DNA from 4 places in the Brevibacterium sp. UCMA 11752 genome. Region 3 is predicted to be linked to each of the others. Evidence: riboswitches for the same ligand, from Rfam matches in the RefSeq annotation. Region 3 holds a riboswitch; each other region holds the start of a gene.
What was found. A riboswitch is a leader RNA that binds a small molecule or an ion and turns the genes downstream of it on or off. The one in region 3 is predicted to bind thiamine pyrophosphate.
Positions count from the first base shown of each region.

Region 1 (4,208 bases), 930 kb from region 3:
CGCTGCCGATCGGAGCACCGGCAGGCATGACCACAGCAACCCCGGCATCCTCGAGCCTCTTGGCCAGGGCCGGATCGTCGTTCGTGTAGGCGAAGACCGTGAAGCCGTCGAGCACGAGCTCCTCCGCGGCCCGGAACAGCTCCACCGGATCGGGCAGCAAGGTCTCTTCATCGGCGATGACCTCGAGCTTGACCCAGTTCGTCTCGAGAGCTTCCCTGGCCAATCGGGCAGTCAGCACAGCATCCCTGGCCGTGTAGCATCCAGCCGTATTGGGCAGGATGCGGATACCCAGACGCTGCAGCAGGGCGAACACCGAGTCCTGGGCAGTGCCGTCGTAGCGGCGCAGTGCTACGGTCGTGAGTTCTGTGCCCGATGCTTCCAGCGCCTGTTCGAGGATGCTCAGCGAACTTGCGCCGCCGGTGCCCATGACGAGCCGGGAGTTCAGAGTCACTTCGTCGACGTTCCAGGTCATATCAGCCTCCCTGCACTGCGGTGACGATGTCGACGCTGTGGCCCTCGGCCAGGGTGAAGCCCGACCACTGTCCGCGCCTGATGACCTCACCGTCGACGGCGAGCGCGATGCCCAGGCGACTGCCGTCGACGGGGGTGCCGTCGGTGCCGATCTCCTTGTCGACGATGCCGGAGATGAGGTCCTTGGCTGTGGTGGGACCGGCGAGTGCGTGGCGCTCGCCGTTGAGCGTGATGGTGATGGTGTCGGTCACGGATGACTCCCTGCTGGTTGCTGAATCGAAACGGTGTGCTGCTGAGCGTCCTGTGTGTCCGCCGGTGGGTGCTCTGAATCGAAGCGTTCCGGTCCCACTGCTTCCAGTGACCCCGATGGCGCCCATGAGGTGTCGGCTCTGGTGGCAAGGTCGGCGGTGAGGCCTGCACCCAGCGGGGCGAGGAGAATGCCGTGCCGGAAGAAGCCGGTGGACACCACACAGCCGGGATCGATGCGTCCGATGATCGGCACGTCATCGGGTGAGCCCGGTCTGGCGCGGGTGGTGATGTCGGTGATCTCGCAGTCGAGGATGGCCGGGACGAGGCGCTCTGCATCACGAAGCAGCTGGTGGACTCCGCCGGCGTTGGTTCCCGACCGGCCGTCCTCACGGCTCGTGGCCCCGAGGACGAGTTCGCCATCGGGACGAGGCACGATGTAGACGGGCCGAGCATTGACCAGACCGCGGATCGTGCGCGTCAGCAGTGGGGCCAGGGCCTTCGGCGCCCGGAGTCTGATCACCTCACCCCATACTTGGCGCAGAGGCAGCGTCGGTACCCCCACGATGTCATTGCACGAAGCGCCAGCGGCGACGATGACCTGATCAGCAGTTAACCTCGTCCCATTGTCGAGCTCGACGCCCACAGTGCGCCCTGCTGCCTTGAGCAGACCCGTGACGCAGGCCCGGACGATGTCATCACCGAGGACGGCTGTCAGTGCACCGGTGACTCGACGGGGATCGATCGAATGATCTCCGGGGATCGTGACGGCTCCGCACACCCCGGGTGCCAGGGACGGTTCCAGGTCACGGGCCCGGGAGCCCGCGATGAGGGAGACGTCGAAACCGGCAGAGGACTGCAGGTTCATGAGCTCACGCAGGGAGGCGAGGTCGGCCCGGTCACCGGCACACACGAGGGTCTCGGTGCTCGAGTGTCCCAGGTCATGGCCCGAGGCGGCAGTCAGCTCGGCGGCGAAGTCCGGGTAGAGGTCCGCCGAGGCACGCATGAGCGGATACAGGGGCGACTGCCCCCACACCACCTCGGCGGCCGGGGCCAGCATTCCCGCCGCCGCATGGGAGGCACCCATGGCAGGGGCAGGATCGACGATAGTGACGCGCACGCCGCGTCGGCGCAGATTCCAGGCGGTGGACAAGCCGATGATTCCAGCTCCCACAACGATGACGTGCACGTGCTGCTCCCTCCGGCGGCATGATCCGCATCAGGTTGAACGGTCGGCACAAAGCCCTCTCAGCCCCTTTATGAGGCTCCCGCGAACTCCTCTACTCTAGGAGCATGGCCGCAGATATGACAATGGACGCCGCACTCCAAGACACGGATACAGCCACAGACAGGGGCACACGTCTTGACCGGCTGCGCACGGCTAGGCTCTATGTCTGCACCGATTCCCGCAGCGTGCAGGGCGATCTCCCAGAGTTCCTCGATGCCGCCTACGCCGGTGGCGTCGACATCATCCAGCTGCGCGACAAGGGCCTCGAAGCCCGGGCCGAGATCGAAGCACTCGAGGTGCTCAGGGACGCAGCCCACCGGCACCAGAAGCTCTTCTCCGTCAACGACCGCGCGGATGTGGCCCTCCTCGTCGGCGCCGATGTCTTCCACGTCGGCCAGGGCGACCTCACCAGCGAACAGGCCCGCGCGGTCCTCGGCCCGGATGTGATCCTGGGCCGCTCGACCCATTCCATTGCCCAGGCCGATGCCGCCGAGGCGGATCCCGAGATCGATTATTTCTGCTTGGGTCCCGTGTGGGAGACCCCTACCAAACCCGGCAGACCAGCCATCGGCACCGACCCCCTGCGCGCGCTCGCCTCCAGCGCGTCCAAGCCCTGGTTCGCGATCGGCGGGATCTCGGCCGTCGAGCGCCTCACGGAGGTAAGAGCCGCCGGTGCGCAGCGCATCGTCGTCGTCCGTGCGGTGACCGCAGCAGAGGACCCCGCGGCCGCGGCTGCGGAACTCAAACAGGCATTGTGACAGCGCGCGGCGCAACAGCAAAGGAATCTATCTGACATGGGAGAGCACACAGTGAAGATACTCATCGCCGGAGCCGGCGCGACCGGCGGGGCGTTCGGCACCCGCCTGTTCGAAGCAGATCGCGATGTCACGTTCCTCGTCCGCGAGGCACGAGCGCAGACGATGCGTGCCAACGGCCTGCGATTCGTCGCCCCCGGTGAGGACCGGACGAATCACATCCCCGTCCTCACCGCCGCCGACCTCGCCCAGGCTGATCCGGCAGCTGCCGACTCCGCCGCTGCCGATCGCCAGGATTCGACTCCCTTCGACCTCGTGATCGTCGCGGTCAAGGCCAACGGCTTGGAATCGATCATCGACGACATCAGACCCGCAGTGGGGGAGCAGACCCTGATCATTCCGTTCCTCAACGGCATGGCTCAGATCGAGCGATTGGTCGAGGAATTCCCCGGCCAGGTTCTGGGCGGTCTGGTCAAGATCGTCGGAACGATCAAGGACGGAGCCATCCACCAGATGACCGACCTGGCTATCATGACCATCGGCGACCTCGACGGGGGAGTCGTCCCCGATCCCATCGTCGAGGCTCTTGACGTTCCCGGCTACAGACTGCAGATCCTTGAGAACATCACGGACGCCCTGTGGGAGAAGTGGATCTTCATCGCCGCGGCAGGAGTCGTCACCTGCCTGTTCCGGGCCCCGGTCGGAGCGATCATGGCGGCTGGCGGACAATCGCACATCGTGGGAATCGTCGACGAGCTCGAAGCCGTTGCGAGCGCCGGGGGACACCCGGTCTCGGCCGAGGTCAGGGACATGACTCTGGCCATGCTCACCGCCGAGGGCTCGTCATTCACCTCATCGCTCTATCGCGATGTGACCTCGGGTCTGCCCAGCGAAACCGAGCACATCCTCGGCCACCTCGCGCGAACAGCCGCTGACCTCGGTGTGCAGACACCCCTGCTCGACCTCACACTTGTGCAGCTGCGGGCGGGGGAGTCGCTGCGACAGAGTTGAGCGTCGAAACTGAACCGACGGTCGAGACAGAACTGACCTCTTCGACGCCGAGGCGCAGCATCGTCAGGTACGGTTCACCGGGGATGGTGTGGGTGACTGCATCCGATCCGTGCGGAGCTGTGAACGTCACCATCGGGATCGAATCTGCGCGGTCGAGAACCAGAAGGGTCTCGTATCCGCCTGGCCCCACCGAGTGGGCGGAGCCGACGGGAAGTTCGCAGGCCAGTGTCTCCAGCGGGTTGTCCGATGAAGGCGGCCGGTTCATCTCCTGATCGGCGACATCGGCGAACTGCTGGGCCGTGATGAGATATGCCTTGGCCGGTGTGGGGCCTGGTACGTGATGGTCATAGAAGGCCATTCCTCCGCCGCCCCACACGGTGGAGGTGCCGGCGAAGTAGATGGATCCGGGAAGTTCGATGCCTATCTCTGCCAGCGGCGGAGCGGAGTCCCGAGCGCCGGGATAGGTGACGAACGCACCTGGGGGACGGCCGCCCTGC
Region 1 is NZ_JACBOS010000003.1:3,229,741-3,233,948, reverse strand. It holds gene HU144_RS14495 (thiazole synthase) at 1-472, opposite strand, end outside; gene thiS (sulfur carrier protein ThiS) at 474-722, opposite strand; gene thiO (glycine oxidase ThiO) at 719-1,906, opposite strand; TPP riboswitch at 1,896-1,999, opposite strand; gene thiE (thiamine phosphate synthase) at 2,023-2,703, shown strand; gene HU144_RS14475 (ketopantoate reductase family protein) at 2,740-3,711, shown strand; gene HU144_RS14470 (histone deacetylase) at 3,665-4,208, opposite strand, start outside.
Region 1: it holds a riboswitch for thiamine pyrophosphate, as region 3 does, so the genes downstream of both, thiO (glycine oxidase ThiO) here and HU144_RS18840 (TenA family protein) in region 3, are expected to answer to the same signal.

Region 2 (4,208 bases), 2.3 Mb from region 3:
TCGGCCTCGTCGGCGACAACGGCGCCGGCAAGTCCACCCTGGTCAAGGTCATCGCCGGAGTCCACGGAGCCGACGAAGGTGAGATCATTCTGGGCGGACGATCCCAGAAATTCGCAGCGCCGAAGGACGCACAGAAGGCGGGAGTCGCCACAGTCTTCCAGGACCTCTCCCTCTGCGAGAACCTCGACGTCGTGGCCAACCTGTTCCTCGGCCACGAGAAGACCCGCGGCGGTGTTCTCGACGAGGTCACCATGGAAGCAAGGTCGTGGGAGCTGCTGCGCAGCCTGTCGGCGAAGATCCCCAGTGTCAGGGTGCCGATCGCGGCTCTCTCCGGCGGTCAACGTCAGACGGTCGCGATTGCCAGGTCCCTCCTCGGCGAACCCTCGATCGTGATGTTGGACGAGCCGACCGCGGCCCTCGGCGTTGCGCAGACCGCCGAGGTGCTCAACCTCATCGAGCGGCTGCGTGAACGTGACCTCGGAGTGCTGCTGGTCAGCCACAACATGGCCGATGTCCAGGCCGTGTGCGACCGTGTCCATGTTCTGCGTTTGGGCAAGGATGCCGGTGACTTCCCAGGTGACGAGCGCACGGACGTGCTGGTCGCCGCGATCACGGGAGCCAACGACAACGTCGTGACTCAGAGAGCGACCCGGAGGGGTGAGCGTCGATGACCCGCAACTCGTTCATCACCGACGAACGCATTTCGAGCGAGGGGTTCCTTGCGACATTCGTTCGTCGAGTCAAGGAGGGCCAGCTCGGCTCATTCCCAGTGATACTGGCGCTCATCGTCATCGTCGTCGTCTTCCAGTCGGCGAACAGCAAGTTCATCTCACCGGCCAACTTGGTCAATCTCTCCACACAGGTCGCGTTCTTGGCGATCCTGGCGCTGGGCATCAACCTCATCCTGCTCCTCGGTGAGATCGACCTGTCGTTGGCTCAGCTGGGTGGACTCTCTGCCTCACTACTGGGTGTGCTGGTGGTCAGACAAGGGGTCCCGCCCCTGATCGCGCTGGTCATCATGCTGGTGTTGGGCCTCGTCGTCGGAGCGATCCAGGGGTGGTTCTTCGCGGTGGTCGGCATCCCGGCCTTCGTGGTCACACTGGCCGGTCTGCTGGCGTTCACCGGACTGACTCTGACGACCTTGGGAGTGCAGAAGAACCTGTCGATGGCCGATACCTTCGCCTTCGACTTTGCCAGCTTCTACTTCCCAGCCATCTGGGCCTACGTGTTCGGAGCAGTTGCAGTCATCGGCTTCGGTGCCGGGATCATCTACTCGAAGCTGCGCCGTCACAACGAGGGACTCGACAGCCCGAGCTGGACCTCGGTGATTGTGCGCATCGTGCTGCTGGCAGCCATCGTCTTCGGCTTTCTCATCCTGGTCAATCAGGACTTCGGACTGGCGATGCCGTTCTTCCTCATGATCGTCATCGCGATCGGAATCGACCTGGTGCTGCGCAAGACCAAGTACGGGCGTTCGATCTACGCTGTCGGCGGCAAGGTCGAAGCCGCCAGGCGCGCAGGTATCAGGGTCACCTGGGTGCGCATCAGCGTATTCATGGCCGCCGGTGTTCTGGCAGCATTGTTCGGCTTCATCAAGACCGGTGTGACGACAAACGCGGGATCGACGCTGGTGAGCACGCAGGACCTGCTCAACGCGATCGCCGCCGCGGTCATCGGCGGCACCTCGCTGTTCGGCGGTCGCGGCACAGCCTGGGCCGCCGTGCTCGGTGCCCTGGTCGTCGGTGCCATCAACAACGGTCTGTATCTCATCGGCTTCAACTCCGATGCCCAGCAGATCATCACCGCGCTCGTCCTGCTCACGGCCGTCGTCATCGACGCCCTGAGCCGCCGCGGACAACGCTACGTCGGACGCGGTTAGCTGCCGAGAGACGCAGATAGCCCCGCTCGATGCGGTAGCGAAACGTCGAGAGCAGAGCTGAGCCTCGAGAGCGCACTCCCTGGAGTCTGCTCTCGACGCTCAGCTCTGCTCTCAATGAAACCTGTTCCTCGCCGAGGTGGGGCTGAGGTTCCAGCTCGGCAGTCCCGGGGCCGCTGCATCAGCCCTTCTCGGGCGCCGGCATCGGCGGTGCTGGGACTGAGCTGATACAGTCGTGGGCAATGACATGGGGTGCCTGACGCCGTTCGCGTGAGGCTGAGAGAACACCCATCGAACCTGATCTGGGCCATACTAGCGAAGGGATCGTCATGGTTGACTTCGACCTGCGTTCTGCCAATACACGACTGCGTGCGAACAATCCACTGATCCAATGCATCACGAACACCGTCGTGCAGCAATTCAGTGCCAACGTGCTCCTGGCCATCGGCGCCGCTCCGGCGATGCTCGACCACGATGCCGATGCCGCACAGTTCACCCGCATCGCCAGTGGACTGCTGGTCAACTTCGGCACCGCCACGAACCAGCAGTTCCTCGCCGCCGACGCCGCCATCGACGCAGCCAACGAAGACTCCAAGCCATGGGTGCTGGACCCGGTGAGCATCGGAGCCGTCGACTTCCGCACCACGCGAATCCGCCGCGCGGCGAACTCTTCACCCACAGCCATCCGCGGAAACGCCTCCGAGATCGCAGCCCTGGCCGGCATGGGTTTGGGCGGGCGAGGTGTGGATTCCACTGACGAAGTTGATGCGGTGATTCCCGCCGCGGCCGCACTGGCCCGGTCCACGGGTGCCATCGTTGCCGTCTCCGGACCAAGGGACGCGATCGTCGCTCACATCGACGGTGCCGATCGTGTCGTCCGCCTCGACGGGGGTCACTCCTATATGCCACTGGTCATCGGCACCGGCTGCTCACTCGGCGCAGTCACCGCTGCCTATCTCGTGGGCGCAACGACCGCCTCGGCGAGGTTCGAGGCCGTCGTCGCCGCCCACGCTCACTTCAAGGTTGCTGGTGAAGCTGCCGCTGAGGGAGTACGCGGACCCGGCAGCTTCTCCGTGAACTTCCTTGACGTGCTGCACACGGTAACGGGCGAGGAGCTGGCAAGGATCCAGGTCGAAGCAGGCACAGTCGCAGCAGGCACAGTCGCAGCAGGCGCCGTCGGGGCCGACGCGGTCGGGGCCGACGCGGTCGACGGAGCACAGTCATGAGCCCCTCGATTCCCGAGGTGAATTCCCGCCTGGCCGGTATCGACGCACGCCTGGCCGGAATCGATACTCGGCTCTACCTCGTCACGGACTCGGCCCAGTGCCGAGAAGCCGGACGCAGCGTCGCCGATACCGTCCGCGAAGCTGTGGCCGGGGGAGTGGGGATCGTGCAGGTCCGGGACAAGGACATCGACGACGATGCGTTCTACACGCTGACCTGCGAGGTCATCGCCGCAGTCGACAGCGCGGTGGCCGACAGTACGAGCCTCGACTCCGCTTCGGCAGGCGCGGAACGCAGTGTGCCCATCGTCCTCAACGACCGCGTCGCCGTCGCCCAGCGCCTCCTTGCCGAAGGTTCGCACGTCCACATTCACGTCGGACAGTCGGATACTCCGGTCGAACAGGTGCGCGAACTCATCGGCCCCGAACCGCTCATCGGCCTGTCGGCGGCCAACAGCAGCGAATTCGCAGCCGCCCGGGACTCCGGCGTTGTCGACCTCGTCGGAATCGGGCCTGTCTACGACACCACGACGAAGACCGATGCACCCGATGGGATCGGGCCGGACCGCCTCGGCGAGCTGGTGAGCGAAGCAGAACTTCCGGCGGTCGCCATCGGAGGAATCAGCACTGCTCGTGCCGCCGAACTGCGCGGCCGGGGACTTGTCGGGATCTGTGTGGTCTCGGCGATCTGCCGCGCCGAGGATCCGCGTGCTGCAGCCGAGGAACTGCTCGCACAATTCGGCGACGGACGTGCGGAGGCAGCGCGATGACCACGCGTCCACCCATCGCACTGTCCATCGCCGGCACCGACCCCAGCGGGGGAGCCGGCATCCACGCCGACCTCAAAACCTTCACCGCCCGCGGAGTGCTGGGCACCACGGCCATCACGGCTCTGGTCGCGCAGAATACGCACGGCGTCTCTCGGGTCTACGGAATCGATGATGACTTCGTCTCGGATCAGCTCGACAGCGTCCTGGACGATATGCCCGTCGACGCCACGAAATCGGGGATGCTCGGCTCACGGTCTCTCGTGGAACTCGTCGTCGCGCGAGCGGCCCAGAGCCACCTGGGCTTCTACACCGTGGACCCGGTCATGGTCGCGACCTCCG
Region 2 is NZ_JACBOS010000003.1:1,911,475-1,915,682, forward strand. It holds gene HU144_RS08530 (ATP-binding cassette domain-containing protein) at 1-671, shown strand, start outside; gene HU144_RS08535 (sugar ABC transporter permease) at 668-1,879, shown strand; TPP riboswitch at 2,115-2,218, shown strand; gene thiM (hydroxyethylthiazole kinase) at 2,206-3,102, shown strand; gene thiE (thiamine phosphate synthase) at 3,099-3,869, shown strand; gene thiD (bifunctional hydroxymethylpyrimidine kinase/phosphomethylpyrimidine kinase) at 3,866-4,208, shown strand, end outside.
Region 2: it holds a riboswitch for thiamine pyrophosphate, as region 3 does, so the genes downstream of both, thiM (hydroxyethylthiazole kinase) here and HU144_RS18840 (TenA family protein) in region 3, are expected to answer to the same signal.

Region 3 (4,208 bases):
AGCTGGATTCGGCAGTGCCGCCGCCGTCTTGCGATGTTTCGGAGTCATCCCCGGTGCCGGAATCTCCGGTCACTGATCGTGAGATCTGTGAGGTGCCGGGCGAGATGTCGGCGTCGGTGAATGATTCGGCCATGACTACGGCACCCAAGCCGATTCCGAATGTCGCCACCCCGATAGCCACCGGGTAGAGGACGCGTTTGCGGCGCAGCTTCTGCCACCACGTCTTCGGTTCCTCGTTGGCCGCCTCGGTGGCATCGGGTGATGGGTGCTGCGCTGACGGAACGTCGACGGTCGTGGCTGCGTCCGCCTCGTCGCTCAGGCTCCCGAAGGTGCTGATGGCGTGGGATCGCTGAGTCTTGGCACCGAGTGACTTCGCCTTCACTGCCGGAGCGAGCTTCGTGCCGACTTCTCTGATCTTCTCTTTGCCCTTGTCGAGGCTGCTGGTGTAGAGCGTCACCGCGAGTCCGGTGATGATGCTCGCGACCCCTGCACCGACGACCGTTCCGGCAACGCCCAGCTGCCCGCCGATGACCGAGGAGGTGGCTGCGGCTGCGGCACCGGCGACGAGCTGGGTCGCCGAGACCCTGCTCTCGCTCTTCTCCTTCTTCTCGCCGTCGTCGCCCTTCGCATTCTCGGCAACGTCATCCTTCGCTGTCGATTCACCGACTGCAGTGGTGTTCTCCTGCATCATCCGAGTCGCCGAGCCTGCTGACACCGGCTGCTCTTCGCGTCGGATCGGATTCGGCGGCATCACCGGTGTGCTCACGTGCGAGCTCGGCGTCGGTGTCGACTGGGTGTTCCTGGCGTGTGTGGCGGCGAGTTCTTCAGTGATCAGAGGCAGGGTCTGTGATGCCTGCACGGTCGATTCGGATTCGCCGTCTTCCGATGCTGATCCGTCGTGATCGGACGCTGCGACGCTCTGCCCGTTCAGTCTGCCTGACTCATTCTGATTCGACACCAAAATACCTCCGATGACTGGTCCCTGAGTTCAGTATCGCCCGTCCATTTTCGGAGTTCCTGACCCACCCCCTCAGAAGCTGGGACAACACTGTGAGAAGGCAGCGCCTCCGTGGCTGTTGACCTGCGATGATGCCGATCCGTGTGACGCACAGGACATGCGCTTTGCAGGATACTCGCAGGTCTGAATTCGACCGCCTCGAGAACCGGCGTCTCAATCGCCGTCTCAGTGCAGAATGGCCACGCCGAGGTGATCGGGAAGTACGTCCGATTCCTCGAGTTCCAGCACTTGGAATCTCGGGTAGCCGGCACCCGACTCCAAGGTCACTGCGAAGAAGTCGGAACCGGTGAATCGCGTCGACATCTCCATCCCGACTTGTTCCGATTCTGCGCCGTCGTCGGACTCGACCATGAGGTTGAGGGCGAAGCACGGAGTGCCCAGTTCGATGAGGGAGACAATCTGGTCCCCACGGAATCTCTGAGGTTCATCTTGGGCGACGCAGTGCACCTGTCCGTCGATCTCAAGGACAACCTCGGCGCCGATAGGAAGGAACGTGCGTGCCAAGCCCGGCAATGGGGAGAATGCAGCCGGACGGTCCAGACGCGCGATGCTCAAGCGCCACCGTCGTCGGCTCGGGGTCAGATTTTGGGATTCGGTGAGCGAGACGAGCTCGGTCGTCTCCCCCGCACCATTGGCCCATGGAACCGGTTCGAGGTCATCGAAGGAGGTGATCACGCGCATGTGATCACTCTAAACGGGAGTTCAGTTCGCGCAGAGGCAGAACGGGTGCCCGGCAGGGTCGAGGAAGACGCGGAAGGTCTCCCCCGGTTGCTCGGCAGCCTTACCGGCGCCGATTTCGGTCACCGCTGCCTCTCCGACGTCCAAGTCGTCGACCATGACGTCGATGTGCATCTGCTGCGGATGCGCCTGGCTCGGCCAACTGGGAGCGTGGTAGTCCTCGACCTGCTGGAAGCAGATCGGCGGCCAGGAATCGGATGTGATCTCTGCCCAGGTGCCGTCGTCATCGACTCTGACTTCCCAGTCGAGGAGTTTGCCGTAGAACTCCGCGAGTTCGCGGGCGTCAGGGGCATCTAGGACGATGACGGGCTGCTTTGCGATAGCCATGATGTGAGTCTACGCCGCGGGGGTGACATGGGGAACAGCCTGACGATCATAGCTGGTGTTAGGCTCGAACCACCCCAGGGGAGCGCCGAGAAATGGCGCTGAGAGTGCGCGAGCAGACCCTTTGAACCTGATCCGGTGAGCACCGGCGGAGGAAGTGAGGACACAGCGATGACCACTATTCATGTGCAGCCAGGTGGGGCCGTGGCAGCGATGAGAGCACAATCGGCAAAGACCTGGGAGGCGGCAGTCGGGCATAGGTTCGTCACCGAGCTGTTTGCCGGCACGGTCGATGACTCCGTGATGAGTCGGTACCTGATTCAGGACTACCAGTTCTTCGAATCGTTCCTCTCGATGCTCGGCGCGTGCGTCGCTCACGGCGATGCTCTCGGGCCCAAGCTGCGGTTCGCCAAGCAGCTCGGCTTTCTCGAAGCCGACGAGAATTCGTATTTCCTCATGGCCTTCGCCGAGGTGGGTGTCCCTGCCGCCGACTACGCTGACCCCCAGCTGGCCGGGCCGACCGAGGGGTTCCGTGACCTCATGGACGAAGCCGTCGACTCGGCCTCCTACGCAGAACTGCTCGTCGTGCTCGTCATCGCCGAATGGCTCTACCTCGATTGGGGCGAGCGCTCGGATCCGATGCCTCCACGCCGGGTCCATTCCGGGTGGATCGACCTGCACCGCGGTGGGGCCTTCCGGGCCTGGGTGCAGTTCCTCGTCGACGAGCTTGAGCGCGTATTCCCCACCGGTGAGGACGCAGAATCCGCCGCGGCGCGAGGCCGACTGACTCACGGCTGGCACCGTGGCGTCGACCTCGAACTGGCCTTCTTCGACGAGGCGTACGCGCAGAACGAGACCCGGTGAAGCTGGAGCGCCCGGTTCACATTCTGCGTCCCTCGCTTCAACGAGGCTGCTCGGACTAGGATTGTTGAGCAGAACAGGTGTATGGGTGCATCCAGTCACCCTTCGCCGTCGCTGGAGGATGCGAGGTAATACAGATGAGCACACAGCTGCTTCCCGTCACGGACGGTCCTGCGGTCTACATCATTCATGACAATCCCGAATGGATCGCGCCGTTTGCGCAGGCCCTCGATCGATCAGGCATCCCCTTCGTCGAGTGGCTGCTGCCTGAGGTCTCGATCGATCTCACCACAGAGCCGCCGCAGGGCCTGTTCTGGTCGCGGCTGTCCGCCTCGGCGCACACTCGCACGGATCCGCATGTCAAGGACTATGGGCGTGCGGTGCTCGCCTGGCTCCAGACCGCAGGACGCACCGTCATCAACGGCGCAGACGTCTACGAACTCGAGGTGAGCAAGATCCGCCAAAACCGCGAGCTCGCCATTCGCGACTTCGACACCCCGCGCACCTCGGCGGTCTTCGGCAGTGCTGCGCTGTCCACGGCGGCGCGCGATTTCGTCCCGCCCTTCATCACCAAGCACAACCAGGGCGGCAAGGGACTCGGCGTGCGCCTTTTCGAGTCTCATTCCGAACTCGATGAGGCTGCGAGTGACTTCGCCACCGGTGGTGCGAACGAGCCGATCGACGGAATCACACTGGTCCAGGAATATGTGCAGCCGGCGCAGCCGTTCGTCACCCGTGCCGAGTTCGTCGGCGGCCGGTTCCACTATGCGGTGCGCGTCGATGTCTCCGATGGGTCCTTCGAATTGTGCCCCGCCGAGGCATGCGCGATCCCCTCCGCATCTGCAGCACCAGTCGATCCGTTCTCCGTGCGTGAGGACATCACCGCGCGCACGCCCCTCATCGGCAGGCTGGAGACGCTCCTGGCCGAGCTGCACATCGACATCGCTGGAATCGAGTTCATCGAGACTGCTGATGGCCGCCAGGTCGTCTACGACATCAACACCAACACGAACTACAACCCGAGCGTCGAAGAGGGCGAACGCACGGCCGGACGCACCTCTGCCGCGGACCGGATCGCCGAATACTTAGCCGCCGAGGTTGCCGCGATGTCTGCCTCCCACACTTGATGTCTGACCGTCGCGCAGTTCTCCACCAACTGCTCTCACTGCTGCGCGGGGTCAATATCGGCAAACGAGTCCTTGTCGCCATTGATGGGCTGGACGGCGCGGGCAAAACCGTCTTAGCCCAAGAGCTCGTCGAGGTGGCC
Region 3 is NZ_JACBOS010000003.1:4,161,539-4,165,746, forward strand. It holds gene HU144_RS18825 (hypothetical protein) at 1-958, opposite strand, end outside; gene HU144_RS18830 (HutD family protein) at 1,184-1,699, opposite strand; gene HU144_RS18835 (VOC family protein) at 1,721-2,083, opposite strand; TPP riboswitch at 2,150-2,255, shown strand; gene HU144_RS18840 (TenA family protein) at 2,252-2,944, shown strand; gene HU144_RS18845 (ATP-grasp domain-containing protein) at 3,079-4,068, shown strand; gene HU144_RS18850 (uridine kinase) at 4,068-4,208, shown strand, end outside.

Region 4 (4,208 bases), 350 kb from region 3:
CGCTACCGACAGGCGCCGCTTCTCACCTCCCGAAAGCCCCTGCGGATGCGCCTCGGCGAGAGTCTCAAGGCCAAGCGCCTGCAGCAGCTCGACGACACGCTCCTCAACCTGGCCCGCTGACCATCCGGACAGACGCGGACCCAGCGCCAGCTCTAAGGCGACGCTGGAGCGCAGAAACTGATGCTCCGGCTCCTGGAACACCATCCCGATGCGAGGAGCCAGAAATGCTGAGGGCCAGCGGAAGGGCCGGTCATGTTTAGCCCCAGCCCGCAGAGAGCCCAGCGCGGCGACTTCTCCACCGAACTCGGGAATGAGGCCGGCCAAGGTCAGGGCCAGCGTCGACTTGCCGGCCCCGTTGGCGCCGACGATACCCACGGCCTCACCAGCCCGAATGGACAGATCGAGACCGGTCGCGGCCGGAGCCTTCACCCTCGGTCGAGCAACGCTGAGCTGCTCGGTCTGGAGGACGACCTCTCCGGTAGCCACAGCAGCAGCTCTTGATACGGACTCCACCGGATTCCGATCGTCTCCTGCCAAGGATTCTGTCGTTCCCGGCACCCAGACTCCACACTCGAGAAGCACCTCGGCGAGTTCGGGATCACCGAAGACCGAACTCGGTGTGCCCTGCGCGAGCAGCCCATCTGGGCCGAGGACGATCACGGTGTCCACATGATCGAGCCACAGTTCGACCCGGTGTTCGACGATGATCATCGTCGCCGAGGTGGCCGCCTGGGTATCGAGGACAGCATCACGGACGGAGGCGGCCGAGTCCGGATCGATATTCGCCGTCGGCTCGTCGAGGATGATCACCTGTGGTGCCATCGCGTGGACTCCCGCCAGTGCCAGCCGCTGTTTCTGACCTCCTGACAGTGCCGCGGTGGGATGGTCATGGGGGAGGTCGAGACCCATCGTCTGCAGCGAGGCGGAGACGCGGGCATCGATGATCTCCGCAGGCAGTCCCAGGTTCTCCATCCCGAAGGCGACGTCGTCGCCGACGCGGGAGAAGATCACCTGCGAATCGGGATCTTGCAGGACCAGCCCGGTCTCACCTCGGCGAGGATCGGGTGGCAGGTCACCGATGAGCAGCTCGCCGGCGGCTTCGCCGGATTCGGCGGGGAGGACCCCGGCGATCGCATGCAGCAGGGTGGTCTTGCCAGCCCCGGATGGGCCCAGAAGAAGCACCTTCTCACCTGCGTCGATGTGCAGGTCGAGGGGGACGAACGCAGGCTGCTCGCGATCGGCGTGGCGCCACGAGTACCGGCGGGCAGTGATTGGCAGGGCCATCAGCGCAGGCGACCGGAGGCGAAGGAACTCAGCGCCCCGGTCTTCGCGATCGCGCGGTAGGCGAACCAGGCGCCGATGCCGGAGATGACGACGCCGGAGATGACGGCGCACACCGTGTAGGCGGCTTGGAAGCCGAACTGCCATTCGGCGTTGTACATGATGTTCTCGCTCACGGACATGAACGCGGCGGCCAGGAGGCCGGCCAGGCTCGTGACCCACAGGTTGAACTTGCGATAGCCGAAGGCTGCGAAGATGAGTTCGGCGCCGAGGCCCTGGACCAGCCCGGACAGCAGGACGGTAGCGCCGAAGTGGGAGCCCAGCACGGCCTCGACGATGGCGGCGATCATCTCGCACAGCAGTGCGGCACCGGGCTTGCGGATGATGGCCCCGGCCAACGGCCCGGCGAGGACCCAGAGCCCGGCGATGAGGCCGATCGAGGGAGGGAAAGCCTGGAACCCGAGTTCGAGGACCTTCCAGCTCAGGGCCAGGACCCAGAAGATGAGTCCGACGCTGATCCCGAGCACAGCGGTGACGACATAGTCGACGACCCGCCACTGCTTCGTCGTCGGTGCGTGGGAATGGTTTCGCGCGGTCTTCGAAGTGGATTCAGGCGCGGCTGTTTCTGGCATTGTGCCTCCTCATATCAAGGAGGGGTAGAAGAGTCTCGACTTCCTTCGGCGGTGCTAGCCGCATCAGGTTCGAGGGTCTGCAGCTTCATCTGCACTCTCAGCGCCCCTATTGGCGCTCCCCTGTCGTGTAGGGCCAACTGTACAACAGTTCACGGCAGTGCCCCGTGGCGAAAAGTTCACCTGCCGTTGACTCGGCGGCCGCCCGTCGGGGTCGAGGCTTTCATTACCGGCGGGTAGGAATGATCGGGTGAAAACACAACATCATCTGATCAGGCCACTGGGCTTCCTGTCCGCACTGACGCTGCTGGCCGTGCTCGTCTCGGCACCGATTCCGGCACATGCCCAGGAACAGCTGCTCAGCAGCGATCCCACCGCGAAGAGCCAGGAACGGACATCCGCGATCACCGATCCCGTCCTCCAAGTCGGAGCCGACGAGCGAACGCGCAACCTGTCGTGGATGAGTGAGAGCTCCGGCGGGGGAGAGGTCCGCTGGGCCAAGGCTTCCGAACTTGAGGGTTCGGCGCTTCCCGCCGATGCGAAGCGCGCCACGACGACGAAGTCCGGGCTCTCAACTGATCTCAAACGCCACTACAACCATGCGATTATGACCGGGCTGGAGCCGGACACCGAATACGTCTACCAGGTCGGAAGCGAGGATGACGGCTTCTCACCGGTGGCGCAGTTCGATACGGGGACAGCGGGCGGGGGCAGCGAGTTCCTTGTCTTCGGCGACCCGCAGATCGGTGCCGGTGGTGGCAACCCCGACGATGCGACCGGCTGGAACAGGACGCTCACCTCGGCGCTGGGGACAGCGCAGGATCCGCGGTTGGTCTACTCTCTGGGCGATCAGGTGAACTCCGCCAATGACCAGGGCCAGTACGAGGAGTACTTGGCACCTGAGGCGATGACAACTGTTCCGCAGGCGACGACGATCGGCAACCATGATGTCGCATCGAAATCGTATGAGCAGCATTTCAATCGGCCCAACGTCAGTCAGGACCACGGTGAAGGTGGAGCCATCACCTCCGGCGGGGACTACTGGTTCATCGATTCCGGGGTTCTGTTCATCAACATCAATTCGAACAGTCATGACACCGACGAGCACGCCGAATTCATCGACGAAGTCGTCAAGGCCCACGGCGACGAGGCCCGGTGGAAGGTCCTCGGTTTCCACCACTCGATCTATTCGACCGCGACGCATAACAGCGACCTTGATGTGAAGAAGCTGCGTGAGGCGATTCCACCGGTTGCTGCACGCAACGACATCGACCTCGTGGTGTCCGGTCACGACCACATCTACAACCGGACGTTCCTCATGGACTCCGAGGGCAAGAAGGTCGAAGATTCCGATGCCGGCTTCGAGCAGGAAAAAGACGAAGGGCAGACGATGTACCTGACGCTGACCTCATCCTCGGGTTCGAAGTACTACGACTACGTTCCGGGGTTGGAATGGGAGGCCAAGAGCGTGCACAACGACACCCCGGCCTTCACCCGAGTGCGGGTGAGTGACGAAGCTCTGCAGGCAACGACCTATGAGGTCCCAGAAGGCGGTGCACAGGAGCCGGAAGCGCAGGCAGCGTCCGAGAAGATCGACGATGTCGAGATCACCCGCGCCGGAAATGACGCTCCAGAGCCGGGAGCCGACGTGGAAGCAGATGCGAACGCGGAAGCCGACGGTGCGGACGCTGGCGGCGGCGCGGACAGCGTGGATGCGGCCACCAGCTCAGACGGGACTGAAGCTGACTCGGGCTCGGACACCGCCGAAGCCGACGGTACGACCGAGACTGACGGCACAAACGAGTCTGACGGCACAAACGAGTCTGACGGCACAAACGAGTCTGACGGCACAAACGAGACGGACGGCACAAACGAGGCCGACGGCACGACTGCCGGCGTGGAAGCCGGTGCGCAGGAGAATGCCACCTCTGCTGCGGCCAGCTCGGGTGCCACCTCGGCGAACGTAGGTGCAGATGCGGACGCCGGCGATCTCCCGCGCACCGGCACTCAGCTCGGTGTGCCGATCATTGTCGGTGCCACCGCAATCATCATCGGCGCGGTGCTGCTGTTCATGTCAAGGCGCCGACGCAGTCTGCGCTGACGCTACCGGCGCGGTCTGCGCTGACGCTGCCTGCGCGGTCTGCGCTGACGCCGCCGGCTCAGCTCGGGACGACCATGATCGGACCGTCCGCGCGGTGGAGGACTCCACGGGATACGGAGCCCAGAAGCGCACTTCGGACTGCTCCGCGTCCGCGGGTGCCGAGGACAGTCAGCTGTGCGGTCTTTGCGGCTTCGACG
Region 4 is NZ_JACBOS010000003.1:3,806,672-3,810,879, reverse strand. It holds gene HU144_RS17195 (ABC transporter ATP-binding protein) at 1-1,284, opposite strand, end outside; gene HU144_RS17190 (ECF transporter S component) at 1,284-1,913, opposite strand; TPP riboswitch at 1,937-2,045, opposite strand; gene HU144_RS17185 (fibronectin type III domain-containing protein) at 2,161-4,011, shown strand; gene HU144_RS17180 (universal stress protein) at 4,070-4,208, opposite strand, start outside.
Region 4: it holds a riboswitch for thiamine pyrophosphate, as region 3 does, so the genes downstream of both, HU144_RS17190 (ECF transporter S component) here and HU144_RS18840 (TenA family protein) in region 3, are expected to answer to the same signal.